DNA from 2 places in the Sphingomonas pseudosanguinis genome. Region 1 is predicted to be linked to the other one. Evidence: riboswitches for the same ligand, from Rfam matches in the RefSeq annotation. Region 1 holds a riboswitch; the other holds the start of a gene.
The links. Region 1 has a riboswitch for cobalamin ahead of ACQHGV_RS02490 (HoxN/HupN/NixA family nickel/cobalt transporter). Riboswitches for the same ligand answer to the same signal wherever they lie in the genome.

Region 1 (7,891 bases):
GGCGCGGGCGCGGCGGCTGGGCATCGCCGATCGCGTGCGGCTGGTCGGCGGGGTGCCGCATCATGACCTGCCCGCGCTGCTCGGCGCGGCCGATGTCATGGCGCTGGCGTCGGTGTCCGAAGGGCTGGCCAATGCCTGGGTCGAGGCGCTGGCCTGCGGCACGCCGATCGTCATCACGCCGGCGGGCGGAGCGCGCGATGTCGTGACCAGTCGCGCGGCGGGGCGGATCGCCAGCGCCGATGCGGGCGCGTTCGCGGCGGCGATCGGCGAGGTGTTGGCTCAGGCGCCCGATCCCTGGACGGTGCGCGCGGCGGTGCGCGATTTCACCTGGCCGGCCAATGCGGCGGCGCTGCACTCGCATCTGGCCGAACTGGTCGGGCGGCGGAACGACTCCGCCCCCCGATAACGCGTCAGGCGGCGTCGAGCGGGTAGAGCGCGGCGACGATCTTGCGCCCCTCGCTGCGCAGCACACCCCAGGCGCGGGCGGCGGCGCGGCTGTCCATCGCCTCGACGCCCAGGCCCGCCGCTTCCATGGCCGCGCGGAACGCCGCCGGCGGGCGGCGCAACTCGGCACCGGTGCCCAGCAACAGGAACTCGGGCGCTTCGTCGATCAACGCCTGGACCGAGGCGGTATCAAGCGCGTCGAACGCCGGCGGGCTCCACGGCTCATGCCAGTCGGGCGACAGGAGCAGCGCCGGATAGGCGATCTCCCCGACCCGGTAACCGTTCGCGGCGAAGCCACGGACGATCGGGCCGGGTGCGGTGGGATCGCGGGTGATGCGGATCGAGTCGCTCATGCGTGCCGCTTACCCCTCACGCGGGGTGATGCGCTCGGCGTCGGCGATGGTCCGCTTGTCGGTGGTGCCCGGCTTCTCGCGGTTCGGCTCGGCGCGCAGGCCCAGCGAGATGAGCAGCGAGGACGAGACGTAGATCGACGAATAGGTGCCGACCACGATGCCCAGGATCATCGCGGCGGTGAAGCCGCGCAGCACATGGCCGCCCAGCAGCAGCAGCGCGACCAGCGCCAGCAGGATCGTGACCGAGGTCATGACCGTGCGCGGCAGCGTCTCGTTGACCGACAGGTTGATGATCTCGCGCATGTCCATCTTGCGATAGCGGCGCATATTCTCGCGGATGCGGTCGTCGATGACGATCTTGTCATTGATCGAATAGCCGATGATGGTCAGGAACGCCGCGATGATCGTCAGGTCCAGTTCGAACTGGGTGATCGCGAAGAAGCCCAGCGTGACGAGCAGATCGTGGACGATGGCGACGATGGTCGACACGCCGAACTGCCATTCGAAGCGGAAGATGGCGAACAGGCCGATGCCCAGGATCGCCAGCACGACCGCCAGCACGCCGTGCTTGATCAACTCGTTCGACACCTTGCCCGACACCGTGTCGTAACGGCTGAAGGTGGCGCCGGGGAATTGCTGGCCCAGCGCGGTCTCGACCTTGCGGACGACGGCGTTGGTCGCGCCTTCGTCCTTCGACTCCGGCAGGGGCAGGCGGATGCTGATGGTGCGGCCGTCGCCGACCGTCTGGATGCTGGCTTCGCCCACGCCCAGGCCATCGACGACTGAGCGGACGCGGTCGGCCGAGGGCGGGGTGGGAAACTTCTCTTCGATCATCAGGCCGCCGACAAAGTCGACGCCCAGATTGAGGCCCTTGGCGAACGTCACGCCGACCGCGAGCACGGTCAGCAACAGGGTCAGCCCGAACGCCCAGCCGCGCAGGCGGACGAAATCGATGTTCGTATTGTCGGGGACGAGTTTCAGGAGGCGCATGATCTGTTCTCCTGCCTCAAATATTGATGGTCTTGGGCTTTTCGCGGCGCAACCACAGCGCCACGAGCATCCGCGTGAAGGTAACGGCGGTGAACACGCTGGTCACGATGCCGATCAGCAGCACGACCGCGAAGCCCTTCACCGGGCCCGAGCCGAGCACGAGCATGATGACGCCCGAGATCGCGTGCGTGACGTTCGCCTCGAAGATCGTCCGGCTGGCCTCCTTATAGCCCAGCTCGACCGACTGGACGACGCTGCGCCCGCGTCGTCGCTCTTCGCGGATACGCTCGTTGATCAGCACGTTGGCGTCGACGGCGGTGCCGATCGTCAGGATGAAGCCCGCGATGCCCGGCAAGGTCAGCGTGGCGTTCAGCATCGCCATGACCGCCAGGATGACCAGCACGTTGATGACGACCGCGATGTTCGCATAGATGCCGAACCGGCCATAGGTGACGGTCATGAACACGATCACCGCGACCGCCGCAATCGCCGAGGCCAGGATGCCCTTGCGGATCGAGTCGGCACCCAGATCGGGGCCGACGGTGCGTTCCTCGACGACCTTCAGATCGACCGGCAGCTTGCCCGAGCGCAGCGAGATCGCCAGCTGGTTGGCGCTGTCGACGGTGAAGTTGCCGCTGATCGAGGCGCGACCGCCCAGGATCGGTTCGTTGATGTTGGGGGCCGACAGCACCTGACCATCGAGGATGATGGCGAAGGGCTTGCCGGTATTTTCCTGCGTGATCCGCGCGAACTTGCGGCCGCCCTGCGCGTCGAAGGTGATCGCCACCTCCGGCGCGTTCGTCTGTTGATTGAACTGCTGCTGCGCGTCGATCAGCTGGTCGCCCGAGATGATGACGGGGCGCTTCACCGCGATCACCGGCGCACCCAGCGGATTGCCGGGATAGGGCAGGACCTGGCTGCCCGCAGGCGCATTGCCCTTGACCACCTCGGCCGGATTGGCGGTGGTGTCGACCAGCTTGAATTCCAGCTTGGCGGTCTTGCCGATCAGGTCCTTGAGCTGCTGCGGGTCCTGAAGGCCCGGCACCTGCACGACGATGCGGTTGCTGCCCTGCTGGAGGATCGTCGGTTCCTTGGTGCCCAGCGCGTCGATACGCCGCCGGACGACTTCGGTCGCGGTCTTCATCGCGGTGTCGACCGCCTGGTTCAGGCCCGCCTGGGTCGGCTTCAGCACGAAGCGCGAGGTGTCGACGACCTGGATGTCCCATTCGCGCTGGCCGCTCATGCCCGCACCGCCGCCGGTGATGGTCAGCAGCCGCTCGCGCGCCGCATCGACCTGCGAGGGGTCGCGCAGCATGAAGCTGAGCTGGCCGTTGCGCACCGAGATGTCACCGATGTCGATCCGCGGATTGCCGCGCCGCATCTCGGCCGCGACCTGATCGCGCATCGTTTCCAGCCGCGTGTTGGCGAGGTCGGCGGTGTCCGCCTCCAGCAGCAGATAGCTGCCGCCCGCCAGGTCGAGGCCCTTGTTCACGCGGGGATGCGGAATCGAACCCCAGCTGTTGGTGACGCTTTCGGGCAGAAAGCTCGGGACCGCCAGCAGGCACAGGGCGGCCAGCAGGGCGATGATGGAAGCGACCTTCCAGCGGGGGAAATCCAGCATCGTGAGGTCAGTCGTTCGCGGGTTTGGCGTTGGGGTTCACCACGTCGGTCAGCGTCGCCTTGACCACGCGGACGCGGACGTTCGGGGCGATCTCGACCTCGACCAGCTGGTCCTCGACGCGGGTCACCTTGCCGACGATGCCGCCCGCCGTGGTGACCTGATCGCCCTTTTTGACCGCCTCGATCGACGCCTGCAGCGTCTTCATGCGGCGCTGTTGCGGGCGGATCATCAGGAAATAGAAGACGACGAAGACGAGGAGCAGCGGCGCGAGGCTGAGGAACGAGGCGGCGCCACTCGATGCGGCGGCGCCGGAGGCGGCGGCCATCACGGCGACTGGGGCGGTGAAGGGAATGAACATTCGGACCCGTCTATGCTGAATGGGCACGGGTACCCGCCGATGCGCGAACGATCGACCAGCCCCCATGTCGGATAGCCTGCCCGCTACCATCGCAGGCGGACAGGCGCAATGGAGAGGCCGATGTGGTGTCGCCATCATCGCAACATCAAGGCTTGCATCCCGGATAAAACCCGCCTAGAGGCCGCCGCTCGGTCGGGGCGTAGCGCAGCCTGGTAGCGCATCACACTGGGGGTGTGGGGGTCGCAGGTTCGAATCCTGTCGCCCCGACCAATCTTCTACTGACATCGGTGGATGACGATGAAGCGGGCGAAAGCCCGCTTTTTTCGTTTTTGGCGTATATCTCTCGCCGGAGAGCAGGATTAGAGTTGCAAGGCTTGGCACCTGACTGGCTGAAATGCTCAATGTAAATGTCTGCTTTGGGTGATGGGGTGGACGCCCCCCGACGGCATCGATGTGCCAGAGTGGAGGTGTTGATCACCACTGAGGGAGGCGTCCGTGTCAGAGGCTACCACGATCGGGCTGGATATCGCTAAGCATGTTTTCCACGCGCATGGCGCTGACGAGCGCGGCGGGCAGGTGTTCAGCCGCAGGTTGAGCCGCGGCAAGCTGCTCGATTTCTTCATGGCCCATCCTCGCTGCGTGGTCGCGCTGGAGGCCTGTGGCGGGGCGCACCACTGGGCCCGCGAGTTGCGCGCGATGGGGCACGAGGTTCGGCTGATCCCGCCCGCGTACGTGAAGCCGTTTGTGAAGCGGCACAAGAACGATGCGGTGGATGCCGAGGCGATCTGCGAGGCGGCGCAGCGGCCGAACATGCGGTTCGTGGCGGTGAAGACCGAGGAGCAGCAAGCCGCAGCGCTGGTTTTTCGAACGCGCGACCTGGCGGTGAAACAGCGCACCCAAATCGGTAACGCGCTCCGCAGTCATCTCGCGGAATACGGCTGGGTTGCACCCAAGGGAGCGGCGCACCTAGCGATGCTGGCGGATCTGCTCGACGACGGTGGGGAGATTGGCGAAACGCTGCCCGAGGCTGCACGACCGATGTTCGCGATGATGGTCGACATGCTTGCCGGTCTCGATGAGCGGATCGCCGCCTTGGATAAGGAGATTACGCGCCGGGCTCGCGAGGATAAGGTGGCCCGACGGCTGATGACTATCCCGGGTGTCGGACCGATCACGGCGACGGCCATTGCCGCGATAGCGCCTCCAGCCGAGACCTTCGCTAAGGGCCGCGACTTCGCCGCCTGGCTGGGCCTGGTGCCGAAGCAGGCATCGACCGGCGGCAAGCAGAAGCTGGGCGCGATCTCGCGAATGGGGGAGCGAACGCTGCGGCGCCTGCTCATCATCGGGGCGAGCGCGGTCGTGCTCCAGGCGAGCAAGCGCGGTGCGCCGGCCGGCTCATGGCTCGAGGGCATGCTGGCCAGGAAGCCACGCATGCTGGTCACGGTCGCGCTCGCTAACAAGATGGCCCGTACCGTCTGGGCGTTGCTGGTCAGGCAAGAGGATTACAGAGCTCCGGTCGCAGTCGCGGCGTAAGCCGAGGCGGGCCAGAGGCGTCGGAGGGCGCAGTCGGTCGAAGGAGGGTATGGCGCAACAGTCGGCGAGACGGGGTCGGAAGAACCAGAGCTTTCCACCGTGCCACGAGCACGCTTTTGGTGATGTGGTTCCGGTCCGCGAACTCCCATACGGGCCAGCAGCTCATCGCTGCATCACAGGCCGGACAGATGGCAGCATCCGACTATGCATCAGAACTTCCAAATACCGCTTGCAACCGAAGGGGCGTCCACAGATGGAAAGCGGACAGGCAGCTTTCCGCATGCCAGGAGTCCCGCGACTACAAGTCGCCCCGAGTGATCGCGACTCCTATAACGATCGCCCCAACCGCCAAGATGGTCACTTGCGCCCAATAAAGCGGTGCGTTCTCAGTGCGATGGACTGCCGCGCCGTAAACACCGATGTATCCCCGCATAAGGGCAAACGTCAGCAAACCAGCCACAAATATGAGAAGCAGAATGGGGAACACGCTAGGTCGATACCTCAAGCCGCAGCGTCTATAAATGGGCGAAACGCGTCGTTCCTACCGCACCGTCATCCCCGCCGCCGCGATCTGCGAAAGCAAATTCGCCCGCACCGCATCGGACACCGGCGGCAAGGGCCGCGCGGCCTTGCCGTGGCGCAGGCGTTCGCGATCCTTTTCGTCCGGCTCGACCCGACGCACTCGCACCGCCGCCTTGCCGACCGCGCGCAGGCCGAGCTGTTCCGCCGCGCCGCGGGACAGGTCGATGATCCGCGACGATCCCGCGAATGGGCCGCGATCGTTGACCCGCACGATGATCCGCCGCCCGGTATCCAGCGCCGTCACCTCGACATAGCTGGGCAGCGGCAACGTCGTATGCGCCGCCGTGGCCCAACCGGGGCGGAAGCGTTCGCCGTTCGCGGTGCGCTTGCCCGATTCGCTGCCATACCAGCTGGCATAGCCGAGCATGTCGTAGGTCATGTCCTCGGCGGGGACATAGGTGACGCCGCGTACCGTATAGGGTTTGCCGATCCGCACCGGCGTGTCGCTGACCGGTCGGTAATGGCCGCCGGCGCAGGCCGCGACCAGGCAGGCCGCCGCCGGTGTCCAGCGGCGCCCCCAGAGAGGCCATCGTCTCACATCCACCATGATGCGGGGCTTAAGCCGCGCGCCGGACGGGATAAAGCGGTTTGCGCCTCCATCCACCGCAGACTATCCCCGTGCCGACCGGCCGGGGCTTTCAGCTCCATCGCCGGCCAATCGCATCGGTGCCCCTCGGGGCTTGAAACGGGAATATGGTGCAAAGCCATAGCTGTCCCTGCAACTGTAAGCGGTGAGCGCGTGATGCCGGTTCCTGCGAGAGGGGACAGCCACTGGAGTTATCCGGGAAGGCCGCATGACGGAACGCTTCGACCCGCGAGCCAGGAGACCTGCCGATGCGAGTCGCTCTTGCCGCGATCCAGGGGATGGTCATGGCCGGGATATATTGTATCATTTGAGCGACGCCGTCCGGCCGACCCGAATCGCAAGACCCTGCTAGGCGTGCGCCCGTCTGGCAGGAGCGGGGCGGCCTTTCGTCGCCATGGCGCTTGGGGGAGGTTTATCCGCCCATGTCCGAAGTTTTCGCCCGCCCTTCCTTAAAGCGTCGCGTCACGCTGCTGATGGGGGCGCTGGTCATCGTCAATATCGCCGTCTGGGGCTGGGCGCTCAGCGTCTTTGCGGGCAACAGCCTGATGCTCGGCACGGCTTTGCTCGCCTATAGCCTGGGGCTGCGTCACGCGGTCGATGCCGATCACATCGCCGCCATCGACAATGTCACCCGCAAGCTGATGCAGGACGGCCAGCGACCCATCGCGGTCGGCTTGTGGTTCGCGATCGGCCATTCTGCCATCGTGCTGATCGCGGCGACCACGGTCGCGCTGGCGGCGAGCACCCTGGCCGACTTCGAGGCGTTCGGACAGAGCGGCGGGACGATCGCCACCATCGTCTCGGCCAGTTTCCTGTTTGCCATCGCGATCATGAACCTCATCATCCTGCGCGATGTCTGGACCCGCTTCCGCCGCGTCGCGCGGGGCGAGCCGATGGCGGAGGCCGATGCCGATATGTTGTTTTCGGGGCAGGGGCCTTTGTCGCGTCTGTTCCGGCCGCTGTTCCGATTGATCCGGCGGAGCTGGCACATGGCGCCTTTGGGATTCCTGTTCGGGCTGGGCTTCGACACCGCGACCGAGGTGGCGATCCTTGGTCTGTCGGGTTCGCATGCCGCCGATGGCGTATCGCTGGCGACGATCCTGGTGTTCCCCGTCCTGTTCGCGGTCGGCATGGCGTTGATCGACACGGCCGACGGGTTGGTGATGCTGGGCGCCTATGAGTGGGCGTTCGTTCATCCGCTGCGCAAACTCTATTACAACATGACGATCACTTTGGTCTCCGCGCTGGTCGCGCTGGTGATCGGCGGCATCCAGGCGACCGCCTTGCTGGCCGAGCGGTTCGGCTGGACTTCGGGGCCGTTCCGCTATGCGGGCGCGCTGGCCGAGCATTTCAACATATTGGGCTTCGCCATCGTCGGGCTGTTCGTGGTCTGCTGGGGCGCGAGCTTCCTCCTCTATCGCTGG
Region 2 (7,891 bases), 530 kb from region 1:
TCGCGGCTGAACTGACACATCCGGCACCGGGCGAGGCGCGCGCGTGAGCGGCGGCCCGGGCGCCATCCCCCCCTCATCATGCTGCGAATGACGACCGGTCGACAGGATCGGTGCGCGTCCGCACGTCACAGGAACAGGAGTAGATATGGCCCATAATGTTGCATCGGTGGAGGGTGGCGTGATCGGTCATCTCGGTCGTCGAGCCTCCTGGAGTGCGATTTTCGCCGGTGTGGTCATCGCGGTGGCGGTCCAGCTGGTCCTGGGCATTCTCGGCACCGGCATCGGCCTGTCGATGGTCGATCCGACCGATGGTTCGACGCCGGGTGCGGCGGGCTTCGGCATCGGCGCCGGCATCTACTGGCTGATCACCACCGTCATCGCGCTGGGTGCGGGCGGTTATGTCGCCGCGCGCATGTCGGGTGTGACCGAGCGGTTCGATGCGCTGGTGCATGGCCTGGTCGTCTGGGGCGTCACGTTGATCCTGACGCTGTATCTGCTGACCTCGGCGGTCGGTGGTATCATCGGCGGCGCGTTCCGCACGGTCGGCACTGTGGCCGGGGCGGCCGGTTCGACGGTTGGCGCGGCCGCGCCCAAGGTCGCGCAGGTCGCGGGTGTCGATGAAGGCGACGTCCGTCAGGAAGCCGCCAAGTATCTGAGCGATACTCCGACCGACCCGGCGCAGATGACTCCCGAGCAGGCGCAGAAGGAAATCGCCAAGCAGCTGCCCGCCATGGCGCGCGGCGGCACCGATGGTGTCCGTGCCGAGGCTCGTGTCGTCGACATCGTCGCGGCGCAGCGCAAGATCAGCCGTGAGCAGGCCCAGGCACAGGTGAGCCAGGCCAAGGCCGACTTCATCCGCACCAAGAACGAGACGGTGCAGGCGGCCAAGACCGCAGCGGATGCCGCCGCCGGTGCTGCGTCGAAGACTTCGTTCATCCTGGTGCTCGCGCTGCTGGTCGGCGCCGGTGCCTCCGCCTTTGGCGCGACTGCGGCCGCCCGCCGTCGTCCGCGCTGAGTGCCCGCGGCGGGCCGGCGTATCGGGCCCGCCGCACCTTTCCTGAAAGAGGAGATCATCACCATGACGAAGATCGCTCTCGGCGCCACGCTGTGCGCCATGCTGGCCCTCTCGGCCTGCAACACGGTCAATGGCGCGGGCAAGGATCTGCGCTCCGCCGGAAGCGCGATGTCCGATGCCTCGGGGCAGGACAAGCCGAAGAAATAACGTCACGGGGTGACCGTGAACGGACGGGGGTGGTCATGGACCGCCCCCGTTTTCCTATCCGCGCCGGCGAGCCCGGCGGGCGGGGGCTTCGGTTTCGGGCGGTTCGGTGGTTTCGACCAGTTCCACGATCTCGAACGCGAACCCCGCCCAGCCGCGCTGGCGCGCCGCATCGGCCACCGCGTTCTTCTTGCCGGTCGCGTCCTTCAGCGATTTGGCATGGCCCCAGAACACCTCGGTCTTGCCGTTGCCCAGATCGGCGACGATGCGCCAATAATGGGTGAAGGGCGACGCGGTCGGCCCGATCGTCTTCACATAGCCGTCCGCCATGGTTGCGGTCAGATAGCGGGTCCTGCGTGCCATGGCGTTCGCGATAGCGCGGATCGGGAGCCAGCGCATCCGCTTGACGCGCATGGCGTCATCGCCCAGACAGAACGCGGCCGGAATGATCCGGTCAATGATCGCGCCGGTTCTTCCCGACAAGGAAGATTAAAAGGGAACGCGGTGAGGGCGAGCGATCGCCCGAATCCGAGGCTGTCCCTGCAACTGTAAGCGGTGAGCGGAGATGCACGGATCGACCCCGATGGTCGGTCCAGCCACTGGGGCAACCTGGGAAGGCGCATGTTTCGCGATGACCCGTGAGCCAGGAGACCTGCCGGCGTCAGGTCGCTCTTGCCGGGTCCAGGGGATGGCCGTGGCTAAGGTCTTTTCCGACGAGCGACGCCAATGGTGGCGGAGGCATGGGTGACCATGGAAGTGCGGAATAAGCGTCCAGCCTGCATGGCACCCGTCCGTTCGGGATCGGACGGAAGGCCTCGGCTTGTTCGCAATAAGACGCTACAGGCAGTAAGATGTTATATCGTAACTACATTGAGAACCGCTGGGGATTGGTCGCTGGCGCGGCGTTGATGGTGGGGGGCAGCCCGGCGATGGCGCAGCGGGCAGGTGAAGCGGGAAGTGGCGACGGGTCGGTGCTGGTCATTGGCACGCGCGAGACGCCGGTACTGGACACGCCCAGTGCGACCGCCAGCCGGTTGGGGCTGACCCCGTTCGAGACGCCCGCCAGTATCGCCACGATCGACGGCGATACTATCCGCGCGCGCGGCGACCAGTCGATCGTCGAGGCGCAGAGCCGTGCGCCCGGCATCGCCAGCGTCGCCAATCCCGGCAATGGGGGCACGGCCCTGTCCGCGCGCGGCTTTTCGGGGCAGGGGTCGGTGCTGCAACTGATCGACGGGGTGCGGCTGTTCCCGGCGGCGGGGACCATCACCTTCCCGACCGACCCCTGGATGGTCGAGCGGATCGACATACTCAGCGGCCCGGCCTCGGTCCTTTACGGTCAGGGTGCGCTGGGCGGCGCGGTCAATGTCGTGATGCGCAAGCCGAGCGCGCGGACGCAAGGACAGGCCGAGATCGGCTATGGCGCGCAAGACAGTTTTCGCGCGGCGGCCGGGATCGGCGGGCCGGTGGGGCATACGCTGTCCTACCGTGTCGACGCCAGCTATCGACGCTCGGACGGCTATGTCGATCGCGGGGATTCACGCAGCGTCGCGCTGTCGGGGACACTGTTGTGGACGCCATCGCCGACTTTGGCAGTGACGATCCGCGGCGATCATGGCGATCAGCGGCCTATCACCTATTTCGGCACCCCGCTGATCGACGGACGGCTCGATTTGGCGGTGCGCGAGCGCAACTATAATGTCGCCGACGCGCGGATGCGCTTTCGCGACGACCGCGCCTCGGTCCAGGTCGACTGGACGCCGAGCGCGACGGTCAGCGTGTCGAACATCGCCTATTATCTGACCAGCGACCGTTTCTGGCGCAATCTGGAAAGCTATTGCTGGGTCGGCAGCACCGGGGCCTGCGCGGACGGATCGCCCGGCCGGCCCGGTACGATCCGGCGGAGCAGCAATTACGGTATCCGCCACGACCAGACCCAATGGGGCGATCAGGCGAGCGTGACGCTGCGCACGCCGCTGGCACCCGGTATCGCCAATGCCTTCGTCATCGGGGCGGACGTCAATCTGGTCCGCTTCACCCATGAGAACGACTTCGGATCGGAGGCGCAGGAGGACGGCGTCGACCCCTTCAATTTCGATCCGGGACGCTTCCTGGATACGCAGGGAATCGCGCCGCGATACCGCACCCGCACCGCCGCGCTGGCGGTGTTCGCTGAGGACCGGGTGACGCTGGGGCCGAAATGGTCGGTGGTCGGCGGCTTTCGCTATGAGGAAAATCAGGTGCGCCGCTGGGCGATCGCTTATCCGGGGGGCGTGCGGAGCGACCGCTTCGCCTTTGAAAAGACCTTCCGCAACGCGACCTGGCGGGCGGGCATCGTCTATCAGCCGCTGCCGACCCTGTCGCTCTACGGCCAATATGCGACCGGCGTCGATCCGTTGGGTACGTTGACCACCGTGTCGACGGGGCAGGTGGCGTTCAGCAATGCGCGCGGCAATCAGGTCGAGGCGGGGGCCAAGCTGTCGTTCCTGGGCGGGCGCGGCATGGCGACGCTGGCGGCGTACCGGATCGTCAAGACCGGGCTGCTGGCGCAGCGCACCCTGTCGAGCCCGGTCGAACAGGTCGGCCAGCGCTCGGCGCAAGGCGTCGAGGCGGCGGTGGCGGTCGATTTGCCGCAGGGCTTCGGGATCGAGGCCAATGGCACGCTGCTCGATGCGCGGTTCGACGATTTCCGCTCGGGCGGCACCGACTATAGCGGTCGCACGCCGCCCGATGTGCCCGAGGCGCTGGGCAATGTCTGGCTGCGCTGGGATGCGACGCGCCGCGTGAAGGCGCGTGCCGGACTGCGCTATGTCGGACGGCGCTTCTCGGACAATGGCAATGCGTTCCGCATTCCCGGCTATGCGACGGTGGACGGCACGCTGTCCTATACACTGAGCCCGCATATGGCGGTCGATCTGCGCGTCTATAATCTGTTCGACAAGGCCTATGCCGTCACCGCTTATGGCGATCAGCAATGGATATTGGGGCGGCCGCGCTCGCTGGATGTGGCGCTTCGTGCCGCGTTCTGACCGGTCTTGGGGGAAGGCGGCGCTGCGGCTCGCCTTCCTCACCCATCGCTGGGCGGGGATCGTCGCTTGCCTGTTCTTCGCGATGTGGTTCGCGAGCGGACTGGTCATGCTCTACGTCCCTTATCCCGCGCTTGGCCCTGCGCAGGGCTGGGCGGGGGCGGCGGCGATCGACTGGACGCGGGTGACGGAGGTGCCCGCCGTTACCGCGCGGCGGATCACGCTGGAGATGCGCGACGGTCAGCCGGTCTGGCGGATCGAGGGCGGTGAGGGGGAGACACGGATCATCCCGGCGCAGCGCGGGGTCAGGCCGGCCCCCGTCGACGCCGGATATGTCCGCCGCGTCGCTGGCCGATTCGAACATGCCCCCGTCATGTCGGTCGAGCGGATCGATGACGATCAATGGACGGTCGCAGGCGGCTTCGACCGGCATCGCCCCTTGTGGAAGGCGGCGATCGACGATGCGGATGCCACCCATCTCTATATCTCCAGCCTGACCGGCCAGCCGGTGCAGCGCACGACGCGAGAACAGCGTGTCTGGAACTGGCTGGGGTCGGTGCCGCACTGGCTCTATCCCACGGTCGTCCGGCGCGACAATGCGATGTGGCGGCAGGTGGTGATGTGGGTATCGGGCCCCTGCATCGCGGTGGCGCTGACGGGGATGTGGATCGGCATCCTGCGCATGCGGATCGGGCGGCGGCGTTATCGCGGCGGGCGGATCACCCCCTATCGCGGATGGATGATGTGGCATCATGTCAGCGGCCTGCTGGGCGGGGTGATGCTGACCACCTGGATCGTCAGCGGCTGGCTGTCGGTCGATCCGGGGCGGGTCTTTGCCGGCGGTGCCGCGCCGGTGGCGGCGATGCGGGACTATGCGGGGCAAACGCGCGTGACGGGGGACCTCGCCGCCTTGGCCCGCCTTGCCGGGGGTGCGCGCAGCATCGCGTGGAGCGCGGACGGCGGGCTGGCGCGGATCGCGATCGATCGTGCCTCGCCGCACCCGCGCTGGCTGGACCGTGCGACGCTTTCGCCCGTCCGGCCGGTCAGCGCCATGGCCTCGGCAGCGATGCTGGTCCCGGACGGCCGGATGATCGCGACCGAGACGCTGGTGCGGCCCGATTTCTACTGGACCGACGCCGCGCGTTTGCCGTTGCTGCGATTGCGGTTCGACGATGCGGCGCGGACCTGGCTCTATATCAATCCGATGAGCGGCGCGCTGGTCCAGCGACAGGATGCCACGCGGCGTGCCTATCGCTGGGTCTACACGCTGCTCCACACCTGGGACTGGCCTTGGCTCACCGCGCATCGCCCCGCCTGGGACGTGTGGATGTGGCTCTGGTCGATCGCGGGGCTGGTGATGTCGGTCAGCGGGGTCGTCATCGGCTGGCGACGATTGCGCCGGCCCGCGCGCCGGGCGGCGTGAAAACATGCGTGGCGGGGTTGGCGTGAACCCATGCGCCCGCTTAGATGGGGAATATGTGGCAACTCTACCAATTCCCGCTCTGTCCCTTCTCGCGCAAGGTCCGGCTGCTGCTGGGTGAGAAGGGCGTCGGGTACGAGTTGGTCCGCGAGTCGCCGTGGCAGCGGCGCGACGAATTCCTCGACATGAACCCCGCCGGCCAGACGCCGGTGATGGTCGATGAGGAGCGCGGCGTCCTCCTGGTCGACTCGATGGCGATCTGCGAGTTTTTCGAGGAGACGGTCGAGAAGTCGGCGATGATCAACGGCACCGCCGTCGGTCGCGCCGAGATTCGCCGGCTGGTGACGTGGTTCGACACGCATTTCTATCAGGATGTGACCGGCCCCTTGCTCCACGAACGCATGGTCAAGCGCGTCGCGCGCACCGGCAGCCCCGATGCCAAGGGACTGCGCGAGGCGATGAAGGCGGCGGTCGGGCATCTCGACTATACCGATTATCTGCTCGACCATCGCAACTGGCTGGGCGGCGCGACGATGAGCTTGGCCGATCTGGCGGCGGCGGCGCAGATTTCGGTCGCCGATTATCTGGGCGGCATCGACTGGAAGGGGCATGAACAGACCGCGCGCTGGTATCGCGGGCTGAAGAGCCGTCCCTCCTTCCGCCCGCTGCTGTCCGAGCGGATGGAGATGGTCACCCCGCCGATCCATTACGACAATGTCGACTTCTGACGTCCCTGCGCCCATGTCCTCTGAGCGCATCGGGATCGAGGATTTTCTGGCGGTCGACATCCGCGTCGGCACCGTCATCGCCGCCGAGCCGTTTCCGGAGGCGCGCAAGCCCGCGATCAAGCTGACCATCGATTTCGGCGCGGTCATTGGGGTGAAGCGCTCCTCGGCGCAGATCACCCGGCATTATACGCCGGAGACGCTGGTGGGGCGGCAGGTGGCGGCGGTGGTGAATTTCCCGCCGCGCCAGATCGGGCCGATGATGTCCGAGGTGCTGACGCTGGGCTTTCCCGATGCGGATGGGGAAGTGGTGCTGATTGCACCGGATTTGGGTGTGCCCAACGGGGGGCGATTGTTCTGAGCTTTGGACGTGGCCTTCGACTTCGCTCAGGCTGAATGGAGGTGGGGGCCCCGGGCTGGATACCAAAAGCCGTTCAGGCTGAGCGAAGTCGAAGCCCACGCCCCAACCCCCTGTTAGCCTTAACATTACCCCTTGCGCCCCACGCCCCGAAGCGTAGCATCCCCCTCCGACCGTAGGGACATAACCCACGGAGGATAGGAGGGGATATGACGTCCAAACGCTGGGCCGGCCATGCGCTGGCCGCTTTGCTAACGCTCTCGGTGGCGGCGCCCGCCATGGCGCAGGCCGACAGGATGGTGCCGATCGCGGTGCCGGCGCAACCGAATGCCATTCCGCTGAACACCGGGCCCTTGCCGGGCGCGAAGACCAAGGAAAGCTGGCACAGCCAGTATAACAGCGTGTTCGCCCGCAACGTGACCGAGGCGACGCTGACCCCCTTCCTGCCCGATCCCGCCAAGGCGACCGGCGCCGCGGTCATCGTCGCTCCGGGTGGCGGTTTCCGCACCCTGTCGATGCAGAATGAGGGCTGGGACGTGGCCAAGGCGCTGGCCGATCGCGGCATCGCCGCCTTCGTCCTGAAGTACCGGCTCAACCAGACGCCCGCCGGCATGGCCGATTTCGAAAAGTCGATGGCGGCGATGTTCTCCAGCGTGGCACGTCCGACCGCGCGGCCGAACCCGGAGGAGGCGCTGAAGGGGCTCGCACCGCAGATCGCCGATTCCCGCGCCGCCTTCGCGCTGGTCCGCCAGCGGGCGGGCGAATGGAAGGTCGATCCGGCCCGTGTCGGCATGGTCGGCTTTTCGGCGGGCGCGATGCTGACCGTCGCGACCGTCCTAGACGGACAGGCCAAGCCCGCCTTTATCGGCGACATCTATGGCCCGCTCCAGCCGATGACCGTGCCCGCCGACGCGCCCCCGATGTTCGCCGCGATCGCCGCTGACGATCCGCTGTTCGCCGGCAAGGGCTTCGGTCTGATCGATCAGTGGCTGGCCGCCAAGAAGCCGGTCGAGTTCCACCTGTACGGACAGGGTGGCCACGGCTTCGGCATGTATCCGAAGGCGACGACCAGCACCGGCTGGTTCGATGCTTTTTACCGCTGGATCGTCATGGAAGGGTTTTTGAAGCCCAAGGCGCAGCAAC

Region 2: it holds a riboswitch for cobalamin, as region 1 does, so the genes downstream of both, ACQHGV_RS00055 (TonB-dependent receptor) here and ACQHGV_RS02490 (HoxN/HupN/NixA family nickel/cobalt transporter) in region 1, are expected to answer to the same signal.

Annotation. Positions count from the first base shown of each region.
Region 1 covers NZ_CP189888.1:536,160-544,050, forward strand. Annotated here, with positions in the region: gene ACQHGV_RS02450 (glycosyltransferase) at 1-406, shown strand, start outside; gene ACQHGV_RS02455 (Mth938-like domain-containing protein) at 411-797, opposite strand; gene secF (protein translocase subunit SecF) at 807-1,787, opposite strand; gene secD (protein translocase subunit SecD) at 1,804-3,408, opposite strand; gene yajC (preprotein translocase subunit YajC) at 3,416-3,766, opposite strand; tRNA gene ACQHGV_RS02475 (tRNA-Pro) at 3,960-4,036, shown strand; gene ACQHGV_RS02480 (IS110 family transposase) at 4,262-5,299, shown strand; gene ACQHGV_RS02485 (septal ring lytic transglycosylase RlpA family protein) at 5,841-6,419, opposite strand; cobalamin riboswitch at 6,529-6,731, shown strand; gene ACQHGV_RS02490 (HoxN/HupN/NixA family nickel/cobalt transporter) at 6,890-7,891, shown strand, end outside.
Region 2 covers NZ_CP189888.1:6,495-14,385, forward strand. Annotated here, with positions in the region: gene ACQHGV_RS00035 (CsbD family protein) at 1-10, shown strand, start outside; gene ACQHGV_RS00040 (hypothetical protein) at 146-1,015, shown strand; gene ACQHGV_RS00045 (entericidin A/B family lipoprotein) at 1,079-1,222, shown strand; gene ACQHGV_RS00050 (hypothetical protein) at 1,277-1,582, opposite strand; cobalamin riboswitch at 1,670-1,893, shown strand; gene ACQHGV_RS00055 (TonB-dependent receptor) at 2,071-4,248, shown strand; gene ACQHGV_RS00060 (PepSY domain-containing protein) at 4,235-5,668, shown strand; gene ACQHGV_RS00065 (glutathione S-transferase family protein) at 5,722-6,393, shown strand; gene ACQHGV_RS00070 (tRNA-binding protein) at 6,407-6,751, shown strand; gene ACQHGV_RS00075 (alpha/beta hydrolase) at 6,958-7,891, shown strand, end outside.